DNA from 4 places in the Streptomyces sp. NBC_00322 genome. Region 1 is predicted to be linked to each of the others. Evidence: riboswitches for the same ligand, from Rfam matches in the RefSeq annotation. Region 1 holds a riboswitch; each other region holds the start of a gene.
What was found. Region 1 has a riboswitch for cobalamin ahead of cobN (cobaltochelatase subunit CobN). Riboswitches for the same ligand answer to the same signal wherever they lie in the genome.

Region 1 (4,189 bases):
CGCAGGGCCTCGCGGGCGCGGGCCACCACGTCCGCAGTGAACGAGAGATCGCGTACCAGGTCGACCATGCCGCAGGCGTGGATCATCCGGACCGCGACCTGGCTGACATCGGCGGGCAGCCCCGCGAGATCCGCTTCCGCGCGGATGGTGGCAAAGGACTGGCGGTAGATCGCCGCGCCGTCCTTCTCGTAGTCGAACACTGTGCTCTCGCTCATTTCGTCAACGCGTCACGGCGCTCGTGCGCGCAGCCGCCACGATGGCGGCGAGTTCGGAAGGGGGCATGCCGGTGCACGGCTTGTCCCCGTGTACGCGGACGTCGTAGCCGTCGGCGGTCGCGACGACGTCCACCCAGTCGCCGTGCGGATGGCCGCAACGGCGTTCGCAGCCGGACCAGTACACGGGCAGGCTCGAAGGCCCCGGGCCGAGCGCCTTCGCCGCGTCCGTCCGCACGTCGGCCAGGGACTTGGCGCAGCCGGGCCGGCCGACGCATGCGCCGACGCCGAGCCATGGGGAGGCGGGGGAGGTGATGAGCCCGGCCGTTTCGAGGGCGGCGGCGTCCTTGACCCCGGCGAGAATCACACCGCGCCAAGGGGTGAGCCGTAGTTCGCCGTTGCCGTCGTGCTCGGCCACGGCGGCCAGTTCGTGCCACTGGGCAGCGGTGAGCACGCCGAGCGGCGCGACGACGGACAGTGCGGTGGTGCGCCCGTCGGGACCCGCGACGGCGCCCGGCCGGGGCGGGTCGCCGACCGTCGTGGGAGGCACCGTCACGAGCGTGCCGTTGATCCCGTCCGCCGCCAGACGCGAGGCCACCTCGGTCATCAACTCGGCGGCATCGCCGGGCAGTTCACTCACCCGCCAGCAGCGGGTGGCGCTGCCGCGCGCGGCATCCAGGAAAGCTTCGGCGGCCAGCAGGGCGGCACGCGGCGCGTCTTCACCGCGTACCGACACACCCGCGTCGTCCGAACCCAGCCGGAGCACCGCATCCGTTCCGCCTGCCGCCGCCTGCACGGTCACGTCCGCACCCAGCGCCGCCACATCCCCGCGGCCGTCGTCGAGCGCGAACAGAAAACGCCCCGACAGCCCGGTCGCCGCCTCGCTCGCGCACAGGAGCCGGTCCAACTCCCTTACCCAGGGCTGCACATCGGCTTCGCCTCGCCCGTCGAGCCCGGAGAGCGGGGACGCGACGACATTGCGCACCCGCTCGTGCCGGGGCGAGGGCAGCAGACCCGCCGAGCCGAGCACATCGGCCAGCTCCCCACCGCAGTCTTCGGCGAGGCCGCGCAGCTGCACATTGCCGCGCGAGGTGAGGTGCAGCGAACCGTCGCCGAGCCGCTGTGCCGCATCCCACAGCGCCAGCGCCTGGCCGGTGGTCAGTGCGCCCGCCGGAATCCGTACCCGGGCCAGCGCGCCGTCGTCCGCCGCGTGGAGGCGCAGCGTGCCGGGGCAGGCGTCGCCACGGTCACGGCTCGGGGGTATCGCCCCGGCGTCGCGGGGGCCTGGGGCGGTCGGCATGGCGGCGAGCATACCCACCGCCCCTTCCACCTCACTCCCGCCCACCTGCGCCGATCATCACACCCGCCGCACGCCCGTCTGCCGCCTCCCGAGCCCTACTATGCTCAGGCGACGGGCCGGCCGGCCCGTCATCGCCTGCGACGGCGACATGGAGGAAGCCCGGTGCGAATCCGGCGCGGTCCCGCCACTGTGAGCCCGGTCCACACCGGGTGAGCCAGGAACTCCTGCCGTCCACACCGCCCGGGGCGCGGACACCCCGAGGAAGGCCTGCGCTCGCATGCTTCTGCTGCTGTCGACCTCCGACACCGACCTGCTCAGTGCCCGCGCGGCCGGAGGCCCGGTCGCGTACCGGTTCGCCAACCCCGCGCGGCTCGACCTCAGCGAGCTGCCCGCCCTGCTGGACGGCGTGGACCTGGTCGTCGTACGGCTCCTCGGCGGCGTACGCGCATGGCAGGACGGGCTCGACCTGCTGCACGAGGCCGGGCTTCCGGTCGTCGTCCTCACCGGTGAACAGGCCCCCGACGCCCAGCTGATGGAGGCGTCCACGGTCCCCGTCGGCATCGCGGCCGAGGCCCACGCCTACCTGGCCCACGGCGGCCCCGCCAACCTGGAGCAGCTGGCCCGCTTCCTCTCCGACACGGTGCTCCTCACCGGCCACGGCTTCGAATCACCGGCCCCCGCACCGACATGGGGCCCGCTGGAGCGCACCGTGCGGGAGACCGACGGCCCGACCGTGGCCGTGCTCTACTACCGCGCCCACCACATGAGCGGCAACACCGCCTTCGTCGACGCCCTGTGCACGGCGATCGAGGACGCGGGCGGCCGTCCCCTCCCGCTGTACGTCGCCTCCCTGCGCGCCCCGGAACCCGAACTGATCGACGCGCTCGGCGCCGCCGACGCCATCGTCACCACCGTTCTCGCGGCGGGCGGCACCCGGCCCGCCGAGGCATCGGCGGGCGGCGACGACGAGTCGTGGGACGCGGGCGCCCTGAGCGGCCTGGACGTGCCGATCCTCCAGGCGCTGTGCCTGACCGGTTCGCGCAGCACGTGGGAGGAGAGCGACGAGGGCGTCTCGCCGCTGGACGCGGCCAGCCAGATCGCGGTCCCGGAGTTCGACGGCCGCCTGATCACCGTGCCGTTCTCCTTCAAGGAGATCGACGCGGACGGCCTTCCGGCGTACGAGGCGGACCCCGAGCGGGCGGCACGGGTCGCGGGAATCGCCGTACGCCATGCGCGCCTGAGGCACATCCCCGCCGCCGACAAGCGCCTCGCGCTCGTGCTCTCCGCGTACCCGACGAAGCACTCGCGGATCGGCAACGCGGTGGGCCTGGACACCCCCGCGTCCGCGGTGGCCCTCCTGCGCCGACTGCGGGCGGAGGGCTACGACTTCGGTACGGAGCCCGTACCCGGCCTCGCCTCCGGCGACGGCGACGAGTTGATCTACGCCCTGATCGAGGCGGGCGGCCACGACCAGGACTGGCTGACCGAGGAGCAGTTGGCGCGCAATCCGGTCCGTATCCCGGCGGCGGACTACAAGCGCTGGTACGCGACGCTGCCGCAGCAACTGCGCTCGGCCGTCGAGGAGCACTGGGGCCCGCCGCCCGGCGAGATGTTCCTCGACCGCAGCCGCAATCCGCAGGGCGACATAGTCCTCGCGGCCCTGCGCCACGAGAACCTCCTCATCCTCATCCAGCCGCCGCGGGGCTTCGGCGAGAACCCGATCGCGATCTACCACGACCCCGATCTGCCGCCCTCGCACCACTACCTGGCCGCGTACCGCTGGATCGCCGCGTCCGCGGACGACGGTGGCTTCGGCGCCGACGCGATGATCCACCTCGGCAAGCACGGCAACCTGGAGTGGCTGCCCGGCAAGAACGCCGGTCTGTCCGCGGCCTGCGGCCCCGACGCCGCGCTCGGCGACCTCCCGCTGATCTACCCCTTCCTGGTCAACGACCCGGGCGAGGGCACGCAGGCCAAGCGCCGCGTCCACGCCACGCTCGTCGACCACCTGGTCCCGCCGATGGCACGCGCCGACTCCTACGGCGACATCGCGCGCCTGGAACAGCTCCTCGACGAATACGCCGCGATCTCCTCCATGGACCCGGCCAAACTCCCCGCGATCCGCGCGCAGATCTGGACCCTCATCCAGGCGGCCAGGCTCGACCACGACCTGGGCCTCGAAGACCGCCCGGACGACGACGGCTTCGACGACTTCCTGCTCCATGTCGACGGCTGGCTGTGCGAGGTCAAGGACGCCCAGATCCGCGACGGCCTCCATGTCCTCGGCTCCCCGCCCGCAGGCGCCGACCGCGTCAACCTGGTTCTCGCGATCCTCCGGGCGCGCCAGATCTGGGGCGGGACGTCGTCGCTGCCGGGCCTGCGGGAGGCGCTGGGCCTGGACGAGTCGGCGGCCACCCGAACGACCGCGGACGCGGCCGAGGAGAAGGCGCGCGAGCTGGTGCAGGCGATGGAGGACGCCGGGTGGAACCCCGATGCGGTCCCCGCCGGGCACGGCCCCGAGGTCGCGGCCATCCTGGACTTCGCCTCCCGCGAGGTCGTCCCCCGCCTCGCCGCCACGACCGCCGAACTCGACCATGCCGTCCACGCGCTGAACGGCGGCTTCGTCCCGGCGGGCCCCTCCGGCTCCCCGCTGCGAGGCCTGGTCAACGTCCTGCCG
Region 2 (4,189 bases), 120 kb from region 1:
GTCAGAACCCTCCCCTAGATTTCCTGCGCATTACAACTGGTGATACGTGAGGGGACGGAGCCGCCGTATGTCAGATGTGACGGACGAGAAACAACCAGTGATCACGCCGGTGCGCGCGATCGTCGCCCTCTGCCTCTTCGCGCCGTTCGTCGCGATGCTCTGGGTCGGCTCGTACGCGAAGACCGAGCCGACGTTCATCGGCATCCCGTTCTTCTACTGGTACCAGATGCTCTGGGTGCTCATCTCCACCGCGCTCACCGTGGTCGCCTACAAGCTGTGGCAGCGCGACCAGCGCGCCCGCAAGGGGGGTGCGTCGAAGTGAACGACGGCGTGAACGGCGTCGCACTCGGCGTCTTCATCTTCTTCTTCCTGGCCGTCACGGTCATGGGCTTCCTGGCCGCGCGCTGGCGCAAGGCCGAGAGCGACAGCCTCGACGAATGGGGCCTGGGCGGCCGGTCGTTCGGCACCTGGGTGACCTGGTTCCTGCTCGGCGGCGACCTCTACACGGCGTACACCTTCGTCGCCGTCCCCGCGGCGATCTACGCGGCGGGCGCGGCGGGCTTCTTCGCCGTCCCGTACACGATCCTCGTCTACCCGCTGATCTTCACCTTCCTGCCGCGGCTGTGGTCGGTCTCGCACAAGCACGGATACGTCACCACATCGGACTTCGTCCGCGGACGCTGGGGCTCGAAGGGCCTGTCGCTCGCGGTCGCCGTCACCGGCATCCTGGCGACGATGCCGTACATCGCACTCCAACTGGTCGGCATCCAGGCCGTACTCGACGTGATGGGTGTCGGCGGCGGCGAGACGACGAACTGGTTCGTCAAGGACCTGCCGCTGCTGATCGCCTTCGGTGTGCTCGCGGCGTACACGTACTCCTCCGGGCTGCGGGCCCCCGCGCTGATCGCCTTCGTCAAGGACACGCTGATCTACATCGTCATCGCGGTGGCGATCATCTACATCCCGATCAAGCTCGGCGGCTTCGACGACATCTTCGCCAAGGCGGGCGACGCGTTGGCGCAGATCAACCCGGCGACCGACAAGCCACGGGGCGCGCTGGCACCGGCGGAGGCGGGCCAGTGGGGATACGCCACGCTGGCACTCGGATCCGCCCTGGCGCTGTTCATGTATCCGCACTCGATCACGGCGACGCTCTCCTCGCGCAGCCGTGACGTGATCCGGCGCAACACCACGATTCTGCCGCTGTATTCACTGATGCTGGGCCTGCTGGCGCTGCTCGGCTTCATGGCGATCGCGGCGGGCGTGAAGGTGAAGAACGGTCAGCTGGCCATCCCGCAGCTGTTCGAGAACATGTTCCCCGACTGGTTCGCCGGTGTCGCCTTCGCGGCGATCGGCATCGGGGCGCTGGTGCCGGCGGCGATCATGTCGATCGCCGCGGCGAATCTGTTCACGCGGAACATCTACAAGGACTTCATCAAGCCGGACGCGACGCCCGCGCAGGAAACCAAGGTCTCCAAGCTGGTGTCCCTCCTGGTGAAGGTCGGCGCGCTGGTCTTCGTCCTGACGATGGACAAGACGGTGGCCATCAACTTCCAGCTTCTGGGCGGCATCTGGATCCTCCAGACCTTCCCCTCGCTGGTGGGCGGCCTGTTCACCCGCTGGTTCCACCGCTGGGCGCTGCTGGCGGGCTGGGCGGTGGGCATGATCTACGGCACGGCGGCGGCGTACGGAGTGGCCAGCCCGACGCAGAAGCACTTCGGCGGCTCGTCCGCGGAGATTCCCGGCTTCGGCGAGATCGGGTACATCGGTCTGACGGCGTTCGTGCTGAACGTGGTGGTGACGGTGGTGCTGACGTTCGCACTGCGGGCGGTGAAGGCGCCGGAGGGCGTCGACGAGACGTCGCCGTCGGACTACACGGCGGACGCGGGAGATCCGGGCGTGAAGGCGGAACTGCCGTCGGCGACGGCGGACGCGGGTCACTGACGGTCGGACTTGGCGCGAGGGCCGCCGCGTCCCCTGGCGGGGGGCATGGCGGCCCTTTGGCTTGTTCGGGGCTTGTTCCCCCACCCCGCGCTGAAGTTCAGCCCGACCGGCGTTTGAGGACATGCGGCCGAAGGTCGTATGCGGGGTTCGGGGCGGAGCCCCGATTCGGGAAGGGACGGGACGGGGGCAGAGCCCGCCGCAGGCGCACCCGCACCCCGTAGCCGCCCCGACACAACATGTGGTGGGTGCGGCAACTCCCCGCCCCCACATGTATGCTCATGCTCGCTGTCGCCGCAGGGGAATCCGGTGCGAATCCGGAACTGTCCCGCAACGGTGTGATGCGGTGCGCTTTGTCGCACCCCACTAGTCCGAAGACCTGCCGACGGCGCATCCGGCTCGACCGAACCGGGTGCCGACACGTCCGGGCCTCGCGGTTGGGCCGGTGGACGCGGTGAGCCGTCCCCGTGACGCGCGCCCGTGACGCCTCCCCCGCCGGCCCAGAGCCGAGCGAGGGAGAGCACCACGTGACCATCGCGCCAGCCGATCCGGCTTCAGGCATCTCCGAGCAGGTGGCCGACGGCCCCGGGACCGCGCTTCTGCGGACCCTGACCGGTCTCACCGCCGATCTGCCCGACACCGACCCCGGCCGTGTCGCCGCCGCCGCGCTGCGCGGCCGGCACGCCGGTTCGGACGCGGCCGAGCTCCGGGGCCTGGCCACCGACGCGGCCGCGGGGCTGATCTCCGAGGACCCTGCCTACTCCCGGCTCGCTGCCCGCCTGCTGACCCGTCATATCGCCGACGAGGCAGCCGGACAGGGCGCGGTCTCCTTCTCCGCCTCGGTCGCGGTCGGCCACCGAGAGGGCCTGATCGCCGACCGCACTGCCGAGTTCGTGGCGCTGCACGCCGCCCGGCTGGACGCGCTGATCGACCGGGACGCGGACGACCGCTTCGGCTACTTCGGTCTGCGCACCCTCTACAGCCGCTATCTGCTGCGGCATCCGATCACCCGTCAGGTGATCGAGACCCCGCAGTACTTCATGCTGCGCGTCGCCTCGGGCCTCGCGGAGGACAACAGCACCCGCGCCCTGGACGAGGTCGCCGCGCTCTACCGGCTGATGAGCAGGCTCGACTACCTCCCCTCCTCGCCCACGCTCTTCAACTCCGGGACCCGCCACCCGCAGATGTCGTCCTGCTATCTGCTGGACTCCCCGCTGGACGAGCTGGACTCGATCTACGACCGCTACCACCAGGTCGCTCGCCTGTCCAAGCACGCGGGCGGCATCGGTCTCTCGTACTCCCGTATCCGCGCCCGCGGTTCGCTGATCCGTGGCACCAACGGGCACTCCAACGGCATCGTGCCGTTCCTGAAGACCCTCGACGCCTCGGTCGCCGCCGTGAACCAGGGCGGCCGGCGCAAGGGCGCGGCCGCGATCTATCTGGAGACCTGGCACGCGGACATCGAAGAGTTCCTGGAGCTGCGCGACAACACCGGTGAGGACGCTCGGCGTACGCACAACCTCAACCTCGCGCACTGGATCCCTGACGAGTTCATGCGCCGCGTCGAGGCCGACGCCGACTGGTCGCTGTTCTCGCCCGCCGATGTGCCCGAGCTGGTCGACCTGTGGGGCGAGGAGTTCGACGCCGCGTACCGCGAGGCGGAGGCCGAGGGCCTGGCCCGCAAGGCCATCCCGGCTCGCGAGCTGTACGGCCGGATGATGCGTACGCTCGCCCAGACCGGCAACGGCTGGATGACCTTCAAGGACGCCTCCAACCGCACCGCCAACCAGACCGCCGAGCCCGGCCGGGTCGTGCACAGCTCCAACCTGTGCACCGAGATCCTCGAAGTCACGGACGACGGCGAGACGGCCGTCTGCAACCTCGGCTCGGTCAACCTGGGTTCGTTCGTCGCGGGCGACGGCATCGACTGGGAGCGCCTGGACGAGACCGTCCGTACCGCCGTGACCTTCCTCGACCGGGTCGTCGACATCAACTTCTACCCGACCGAGCAGGCGGGCCGTTCCAACGCCAGGTGGCGTCCGGTCGGCCTGGGCGCGATGGGCCTCCAGGACGTCTTCTTCAAGCTGCGCCTGCCCTTCGACTCCCCCGAGGCGAAGGCGCTCTCCACGAAGATCGCCGAGCGGATCATGCTCGCCGCGTACGAGGCGTCCTGCTCGCTCGCCGAGCGCAACGGCCCGCTGCCCGCCTGGTCCGAGACCCGCGCGGCCCGTGGCGTGCTGCACCCCGA
Region 3 (4,189 bases), 4.7 Mb from region 1:
GCGCACCCGCCCTGCGGGCGGACGGCGCTATTTGTCAGACACGGCCTAGCGGTTCCAGGGCGGGGCTCGATGCGGCTCCGCCCCGGAACCGAACGGCTCAGGACGACATCGTGAGCCCGGCGCGGACCTCGCGGGCCGCGGCGACCAGGTGCTCCAGTGAGGTACGCACCTCGGGCCAGCCGCGCGTCTTCAGACCGCAGTCGGGGTTGACCCACAGCCGCTCGGCAGGAATCGCCTCAAGTCCCTTCCGCAGCAGCGCGGTTGCCTCCTCAGCACTCGGCACCCGTGGTGAGTGGATGTCGTAGACACCCGGTCCCACCTCGCGCGGATAGCCTGCCGTGGCGAGTTCGCCGGCCACCTGCATGTGGGAGCGGGCGGCCTCCAGGCTGATGACATCGGCGTCGAGATCGTCAATCGCCCGGAGGATGTCGCCGAACTCGGCGTAGCACATGTGCGTATGGATCTGGGTGTCCGGACGTACGCCGCCGGTGGTCAGCCGGAAGGCCTCCGTCGCCCAGGCCAGATAGGCCTCGTGGCCGTCGCCGCGCAGCGGCAGCGTCTCGCGCAGCGCGGGCTCGTCCACCTGGATCACCGAACTGCCCGCCGCCTCAAGGTCGTTCACCTCGTCACGCAGGGCGAGGGCGACCTGACGCGCGGTCTGGGCGAGCGGCTGGTCGTCTCGTACGAAGGACCAGGCGAGCATGGTGACAGGTCCGGTGAGCATGCCCTTGACGGGACGGTCGGTGAGCGACTGGGCGTAGCGGGTCCAGCGGACCGTCATCGCATCGGGGCGGGAGACGTCGCCTGCCAGGATCGGCGGCCGGACATAGCGGGTGCCGTACGACTGGACCCAGCCGCGCTGCGTCGCGAGATAGCCGCTGAGCTGTTCGGCGAAGTACTGGACCATGTCGTTGCGTTCGGGCTCGCCGTGTACGAGTACGTCGATGCCGGTCTTCTCCTGGAAGGAGACGACCTCGCGGATCTCGGCCTCGATGCGCTCCTCGTACCCCTGGGTGTCGATGCGCCCGGCCCGCAGGTCGGCCCGTGCGGTGCGCAGTTCGACGGTCTGCGGGAACGAGCCGATAGTGGTCGTGGGCAGCAGGGGAAGGCGCAGACGTACGCGCTGGGCTGCCGCGCGCTGCGCGTACGGGAGGCTGCGCCGGGTGTCCGCCGCGGTGACGGCCGCGCTGCGGGCGCGAACGGCGGGGTCGCGGGTGAGCGCGGACGTGGCGCGGGAGAGCAGGTCGGCCCGGTTGGCGGCGAGCCTGGCGGCGATGGCGTCGGTGCCCTCTGTCAGCCCGCGGGCCAGCGTGACGACCTCGGCCGTTTTCTGGCGGGCGAAGGCCAGCCAGCGGGCGACCTGTGTGTCGACATCGCGTTCCGCGGCGGCGTCGAGCGGCACATGCAACAGGGAGCAGGACGGCGCGACATCCACTCGGCCGGCCAGCCCGAGCAGGGTGGCGAGGGTGGCGGCCGACTTCCCGAGGTCGTTGATCCATACGTTGCGACCGTCGACGACACCGGCGACGAGCCGCTTGCCGGGCAGTCCGCCGACGGCCGCGAGGTCGCGGAGGTTGGCGTGGGCCGCGCCGGTGAAGTCGAGGGCCAGTCCGTCGACGGGTGCCTTGGCCAGGACGGGAAGTGCGTCGCCGAGCCGGTCGAAGTAGGAGGCGATCAGCAGCTTCGGCCGGTCACTGAGCCCTCCGAGCTCGCGGTAGGCACGGCCCGCGGCGCCGAGCACGGCGGGCGGCTGGTCCTGGACCAGGGCCGGTTCGTCGAGCTGGACCCACTGGGCGCCCGCGGCCCGCAGCTCGCGGAGCACCTCGGCGTACACCGGCAGGAGCCGGTCCAGCAGGGTGAGCGGCTGGAAATCGGAAGCAACTCCGGGCGCGGGCTTGGCGAGCAGCAGATAGGTGATCGGCCCGACGAGCACCGGGCGGGCGGTGAGACCGAGCGCGAGCGCTTCCTTCAGCTCGGCGACCTGCTTGGCACAGTTGGCTGCGAAGGAGGTCTGGGGGCCGAGTTCGGGGACAAGGTAGTGGTAGTTGGTGTCGAACCACTTGGTCATTTCCAGGGGCGCGACGTCCTGGGTTCCGCGCGCCATGGCGAAGTAGCCGTCGAGCGCGTCGGCGTCGACGGCCGCCCGGTGACGCGGGGGAATGGCGCCGACCATGACGCTGGTGTCCAGGACATGGTCGTAGTACGAGAAGTCTCCGGTGGGGACTTCGTGGATACCGGCGCCTGCGAGCTGCTGCCAGGTGGCCCGGCGCAGCCGGGCGGCCGTCTCCTTCAGGGCGCCGGCGTCGACGCGGCCTTTCCAGTAGCCCTCGACGGCCTTCTTCAGTTCCCGGTTCGGGCCCTGGCGGGGGTAGCCGTGGACGGTGGCCCTGGATCCTGCGGCCGTGGATGTGCTGGTCACGGAACTCTCCTTCGCGAGTACTCGTCCATGACCTCGGACAGCTCGTGGGACGCGAAGGAGGGCAGAAACAGCCGTCTGCCCATGCCGCCGACCCGCCCACGAGGTCACCGAGATCTCCGCGCGCGTTCGCGCACGGGCAGTGGCAGGTCTTCGGACTCATGGGCACGCCCTCGCGTACGGGTTCGCGTACGCAGGCACCTACTGGCCGTCGCTTCCCGGATCCGCTGCCGGATCCAGTGCGTATGACGGCGGTCGTTCCCACTCACCGCTGCGGGGCAGTTCCGGATTCCCACCGGATTCCCTCTTGCGACGCGTCTGCCTGGAGGGCAGGGCGAACCAGCTGCACGATCACCCTAGGCGCGCCATTGACATGTGACCAAACGGTCACCTATTTTGGATGGCATGGACGAAGTGTTCAAGGCACTGGCCGACCCGACGCGGCGCAGCCTCCTCGACGAGCTCTTCCGTCAGGACGGGCAGACGCTCAGCGCGCTCGAGGCACGCTTCGGCATCAGCCGCTTCGGCGTGATGAAGCACCTCAAGCAGCTCGAGGAAGCCGGCCTGATCGTGACCAGACGCCGCGGCCGGGAAAAGCTCCACTTCCTGAACCCCGTCCCTATCCGGCTCGTCCACGACCGGTGGGTGAGCAAGTACGCGGAACCCTGGGCGGCCGCACTCAGCGGCCTCAAGAGCCGACTGGAGAGCCCCGTGGAAAAGGTCTTCGAGATTTACATCCGCACCACCCCTGAGCGCCTCTGGGAGGCGATCACCGACCCCGAGATCCGGAGCAAGTACAACTTCGGCATGCGGGTCACCTCGGACTGGAAGCCCGGCGGGCGCTTCGAGATGGGCTCCCCCAAGGCCGACGGCCTGCTCGGCGAGGGCGAGATCCTCGAAATCGATCCACCGCGCAAGCTCGTCCAGAGCATGGTCGCGCTCTGGAGCGACGAGGTGAAAGCCGAAGGCACGTCGAGGGTCACCTGGGACATCGAGCCCGTCGGCGACTCCTGCCGGCTCACCGTCACGCACGACCAGCTGCGCGAGGGCGCGAACGAGCAGCTGTACGGCGGTTGGCCGATGATCCTCTCCGGCCTCAAGACCTGGCTGGAAACGGGCGAGCTGCTGACCACGCCGGGCTCACTGATGTACACCTGATCAGGCCCGGCGACCCGCTTTTCCGGTACGGCTGTGCGAGGTGGGACCCGTACCGGAAAAGCGTCGGGTCACCTCAGGAGCCGCCGGACTGCCCGATACGCAGGCCGGCTCCCACCACGCGCGCCTTGATGCCGTCGCGCTCCACGGTGATGTGCTGGAGCCGCAACTCCTTCAGCGAGCGGGGAAGTTCGAAGGAGAGCGACAGCCGCTCGGACAGCTCCGGGGGCTTGAGGGCGAGCAGCGCCTCGACCACACCGGGATCGATGCCCACCTTCCGCAGCAGTTGCGGATGCTCCAGTACGACATCGACGAGATTGACCTTCATCAGCCGCTCGATGAACTTCGGTGCGCTGGTGAGCCGGTGGAGCTCCTCCTCGCTCCGCAGCGCCCGGCGCACATACTCCCTGGGCACTCCGAGCCGGTCCACGATCGCGGGCACCGCAAGCAGCGCCTTCAGCCGGGCGCCTTCGCTGCTGATCCGCTCGGCGGCCTCGCGGTGCAGTCGCAGGCCGGAGTGTTTCGGGTCCGTGCCGGGCCGGTAGGTGGCCACCCGGGGAATGTCGAGCTGCATGCCGTCCAGGGTGGTGGTGAGGGAGCGTTCGTTGTCGCGCTGAA
Region 4 (4,189 bases), 3.8 Mb from region 1:
GCGAGACCCGCAGACCGTCCTCCTCGTCGATGCCGAGGCCGTGCGCGAAGGGCAGCACGCCATAGGTGTGCCGCCCGGTCAGCCCGTGCAGCATCTCCAGGCCGGGTTCGAGGAGCGTCACATCGCCCCGGAACTTATTGACGAGATAGCCCGCGATCAGCGACTGGTCCTCGGGGGCGAGCAGTGCGGTCGTACCGAAGAAGGAGGCGAAGACGCCGCCGCGGTCGATGTCTCCGACCACGAGCACCGGCAGGCGCGCGGCCCGTGCGATGCCCATGTTCACGATGTCCGTACGCCGCAGATTGATCTCGGCCGGACTGCCCGCCCCCTCGCAGATCACGGCTTCATACGTGCCCCGCAGCTCCTCCAGGCACTCCACGACGGTCCCGAACAGGGACTCCTGCCGCCCGCCGTGGTAGCCGCGGGCGCTGAGTTCACCCACCGGCCTGCCCATCAGCACGACCTGACTGGAGCGGTCGCTGCCGGGCTTGAGCAGCACCGGGTTCATCAGCGCGCTCGGCTCCACGCGGGCCGCCTGCGCCTGCATGGCCTGCGCCCGTCCGATCTCCGCGCCCTCGCGCGTCACGAACGAGTTGAGCGACATGTTCTGCCCCTTGAAGGGCGCGACCTTCACCCCCTGCCGCACCAGCCAGCGGCAGATCCCTGCCGTCACGACGCTCTTGCCCGCGTCGGACGTGGTCCCCGCGACCATCAGTCCGCCGCCCCTGTGCCCGCTCATCCCCGCCCCTTTCCCGCGCGCCGCGCACGCAGCGCATGCCCCGCGAGGCGCCCCGCCGCGCAGGTCGCGAGTGTCAGCCAGCCGACGCGGCGCGAGAGCCGCACGGCACGTTCGATGTCGCCGAACTGGACAGCGCGGCCATCACCGTTGAGTACGGGACGGTGCTCGACGCGTCCGGCGTAGGAGAGCGTTCCGCCGAGCCGTACACCGAGTGCACCGGCGAAAGCCGCCTCGACCGGGCCCGCGTTGGGGCTCGGATGCTTCTTCGCGTCGTCTCGCCAGGCCCGGGCGGCTCCGTGCGCGTCCCCGCCCGCGAGCACCGCCAGCGCCGCGGTGAGCCGGGCGCCCGGCCAGCCCACGACGTCGTCGAGCCGGGCCGAGGCCCAGCCGAACCGCCGGTAGCGGAGCGACTTGTGGCCGACCATCGCGTCCAGGGTGTTGACCGCCCGGAAGCCGACCAGCCCCGGCACGCCCGCGAGCGCCCCCCAGACCAGCGCGCCCACCACGGCGTCGGAGGTGTTCTCCGCGACGGATTCGACGACCGCTCGCGCGATCTGCTGCTCGTCCAGGGCCTGCGGATCGCGCCCGCACAGATGCGGCAGCCGTTCCCTGGCCACCTCCACGTCCCCGGCGGCCAGCGCGCCACCGATGGCGCGTGCCTCCCGGCCCAGCGACGTGCCGCCGACGACGGCCCAGGTGACGGCGGCGGTCAGTGCGACGGAGGTGGCCGAGCGGCCCCGTACTCCACGGCTCAGCAGTGCGGCGGCAGCAGCGGCGCCTCCGGCGCACACCACGGTGTGCAGCGCGCCCCACCCCCGGTGGTCACGCCACAGCACACGCTCGACACCACCCGCGGCCCGCCCGAACGCGGCGACCGGATGCCCTCGGCGGGGATCGCCCAGAAGCAGGTCACCGGCCAGGCCGGCGGTGGCGCCGTACACGAATCGGCGGTCGGCACGCATGGGTTCAGGCCGTCGTTCCGCCTCGTTGGAACCTCGTACTCACAGCAGGAACCGAACCGCAGCCGCGCATGGCGATATGTCCTCACTCAGGGTGTCCGCGCCCTGGTTCGACGTGACCGGCGGTGAGAGTTCCTGGCTTCCGGAGGAGTGCTCCCCCGTGACAGTGGCGGGACCGCGCCGGATTCGCACCGGCTTCCTCTTCTGCCGCCGTAGATGGCTCCGGCAGTCCACCACGCTGCGAGAACGGGCGTCAACTGGCCTTTGACCTGCATGGGAAGAGTGTGTTGGGGCACACACGCGAGCCGGGTCACCCGATGGGGTGACCCGGCCCGGACCCGATGTATCGGAAACGGCTGTCAGGTGACGATCAGATAGATCCCGTACGCCACAGCCGCCGCGCAGAGCGCGAAGCACGCGTACGCCCCGGTGCGCGCCAGAACCGCGGAGCCGCCGCTCGTGGCCGCGGACTCCTGCTTGGTCAGGCCCACCACGCCCAGGGTGAACAGACCCACCAGGGCGACGGTGGCGACGAGGCTCACGCCGAAGACGGAGCCGAGTGCTGCCCAGTCGATTTTCATGCTGATCTGTCCTTACACCGTGGCCGAACGCGTCGGCTCGGAGCCGGAGGCGGGGGCCGGAGCCGGGATGGTCGTCTTGAAGTCCTGCGCGGGCGTGCCAACCGGCGGCGGCGTGACGGCCGCGATGGCGGCGGTCACGACGCCCGCGGGCTCGGCGTCCGTGTCATTGACGTTGGTGTGGTCGACCACCTGGCGGCGGGAGACGAACCAGATCGCGGCGCAGGCGCCGATCAGGAAGGCCGCGACGACCGCGACACCCCAGTCGCCCTGCTTGGTCACGAACTCCGAGCCCGCGGCGACCAGAGCGGCGGCGGGCAGCGTCAGGCCCCAGGCGACGAACATCCGGGTGGCGGTGGACCAGCGGACCACGCCCCCCTTGCGGCCCAGGCCCGCGCCCATCACGGCGCCGGAGCAGGAGTGCGTCGTCGACAGCGAGAAGCCGAGGTTGGAGGAGGCGAGGATGACGCTGGCCGCACTGGTCTGGGCGGCGAAGCCCTGCTGCGGCCGAAGGTCCGTCAGGCCCTTGCCCATGGTGCGGATGATGCGCCAGCCGCCGAGGTAGGTGCCCATCGCGATCGCGAGACCGGCGGAGAGGATGACCCACATCGGGGGGTTGGAACCGGGCGAGAGCACGCCGCCGGCGATGAGCGCCAGCGTGATGATGCCCATCGTCTTCTGCGCGTCGTTGGTGCCGTGGGCCAGTGAGACGAGGCCCGCCGAGGTGATCTGGCCGGCGCGGTAGCCCTTCGCCGTGGCCTTCTCGTCGGCGTTCTTGCCGATCTTGAACGTCAGGCGGGAGGCCAGGAACGCGGCGATGCCGGCCACCAGGGGGGCGGCGATCGCGGGGATCAGGACCTTGGTGACGACGGTGCCGCCGTTGACGCCGCCGATGCCGACCGAGGCGACGGTGGCGCCGATCAGTCCGCCCATCAGGGCGTGCGAGGAGCTGGACGGCAGACCGATCAGCCAGGTCATCAGGTTCCAGAGGATGGCGCCGACGAGCGCCGCGAAGATGACTTCCGGAGTGATGCCGGACTCGGTGACGATGCCGCTGGATATCGTTTTGGCGACCTCGACGGACAGGAACGCGCCGACGAGATTGAGCGCGGCGGACATGGCCACCGCCGTCTTGGGCTTCAGGGCGCCGGTCGAGATGGTCGTCGCCATCGCGTTGGCGGTGTCGTGGAAACCGTTTGTGAAATCGAACACGAGAGCTGTCACGATCACGATCGCTAGCAGCAGCGTGATGTGTTCCATTTACCCAGGCAATCTCTTGACGTCAGTGGCGCGGTGAACGTAGTTAACCTGGATGAACGTAAGGTGAACTGGGGTGGGCTTCAAGGTGTTCTGAAGTGGGGATTTGGCGCTCCGCTTGTCGGGGGTGGCGGCAGTACCGCTGACATACGGCTTTCGTGGGGATTCGCGTGATCTCTGTCACCCGCCCGTCCCGTGGCACCGGCCCACGCCTGACAGGATCGCCGCATGACCGATCAGGAGCGGCAGGACGCGATCGAGCGGGCGTGGCGGGACCTCGTGGCCACGGCCCGCAGGACGGCGACGGAAGGCCTGGTGGTGGGCACGTCGGGCAATGTCTCGGTACGGGTCGGCCCTCTCGTCCTGGTCACCCCGAGTGGAGTCCCGTACGACCGGCTCACCCCGGAGGACGCCGTTGCCGTCGACCTCGACGGCAACCAGGTCCGCGGTGACCTCGCCCCCACCAGCGAGCTGCCCCTTCACCTGGAGCTCTACCGCAACACCTCCGCCGGCGCCGTGGTCCACACGCATGCCGTGCACGCCACCGCCGTCTCCACCCTCGTCCCCGAACTCCCGCCCATCCACTACATGTCCGGGGCCATGGGAGGGCCCGTCAGGGTCGCGGCGTACGCCCTGTACGGAACCGAGGAACTGGC

Region 2: linked by a shared signal. The riboswitch ahead of OG905_RS14390 (ribonucleoside-diphosphate reductase subunit alpha) and the one ahead of cobN (cobaltochelatase subunit CobN) in region 1 are both predicted to bind cobalamin.
Region 3: linked by a shared signal. The riboswitch ahead of metE (5-methyltetrahydropteroyltriglutamate--homocysteine S-methyltransferase) and the one ahead of cobN (cobaltochelatase subunit CobN) in region 1 are both predicted to bind cobalamin.
Region 4: linked by a shared signal. The riboswitch ahead of OG905_RS31385 (cobalamin biosynthesis protein) and the one ahead of cobN (cobaltochelatase subunit CobN) in region 1 are both predicted to bind cobalamin.

The regions. Positions count from the first base shown of each region.
Region 1 covers NZ_CP108019.1:3,107,308-3,111,496, reverse strand. Annotated here, with positions in the region: gene OG905_RS13855 (precorrin-8X methylmutase) at 1-200, opposite strand, end outside; gene cobG (precorrin-3B synthase) at 220-1,512, opposite strand; cobalamin riboswitch at 1,617-1,758, shown strand; gene cobN (cobaltochelatase subunit CobN) at 1,790-4,189, shown strand, end outside.
Region 2 covers NZ_CP108019.1:3,228,494-3,232,682, forward strand. Annotated here, with positions in the region: gene OG905_RS14380 (DUF3311 domain-containing protein) at 68-322, shown strand; gene mctP (monocarboxylate uptake permease MctP) at 319-1,944, shown strand; cobalamin riboswitch at 2,217-2,342, shown strand; gene OG905_RS14390 (ribonucleoside-diphosphate reductase subunit alpha) at 2,469-4,189, shown strand, end outside.
Region 3 covers NZ_CP108019.1:7,837,354-7,841,542, reverse strand. Annotated here, with positions in the region: gene metE (5-methyltetrahydropteroyltriglutamate--homocysteine S-methyltransferase) at 98-2,419, opposite strand; cobalamin riboswitch at 2,544-2,776, opposite strand; gene OG905_RS35785 (ArsR/SmtB family transcription factor) at 2,822-3,574, shown strand; gene OG905_RS35780 (LmeA family phospholipid-binding protein) at 3,648-4,189, opposite strand, start outside.
Region 4 covers NZ_CP108019.1:6,882,522-6,886,710, forward strand. Annotated here, with positions in the region: gene OG905_RS31380 (cobyric acid synthase) at 1-739, opposite strand, end outside; gene OG905_RS31385 (cobalamin biosynthesis protein) at 736-1,701, opposite strand; cobalamin riboswitch at 1,809-1,948, opposite strand; gene OG905_RS31390 (hypothetical protein) at 2,058-2,279, opposite strand; gene OG905_RS31395 (inorganic phosphate transporter) at 2,292-3,536, opposite strand; gene OG905_RS31400 (class II aldolase/adducin family protein) at 3,762-4,189, shown strand, end outside.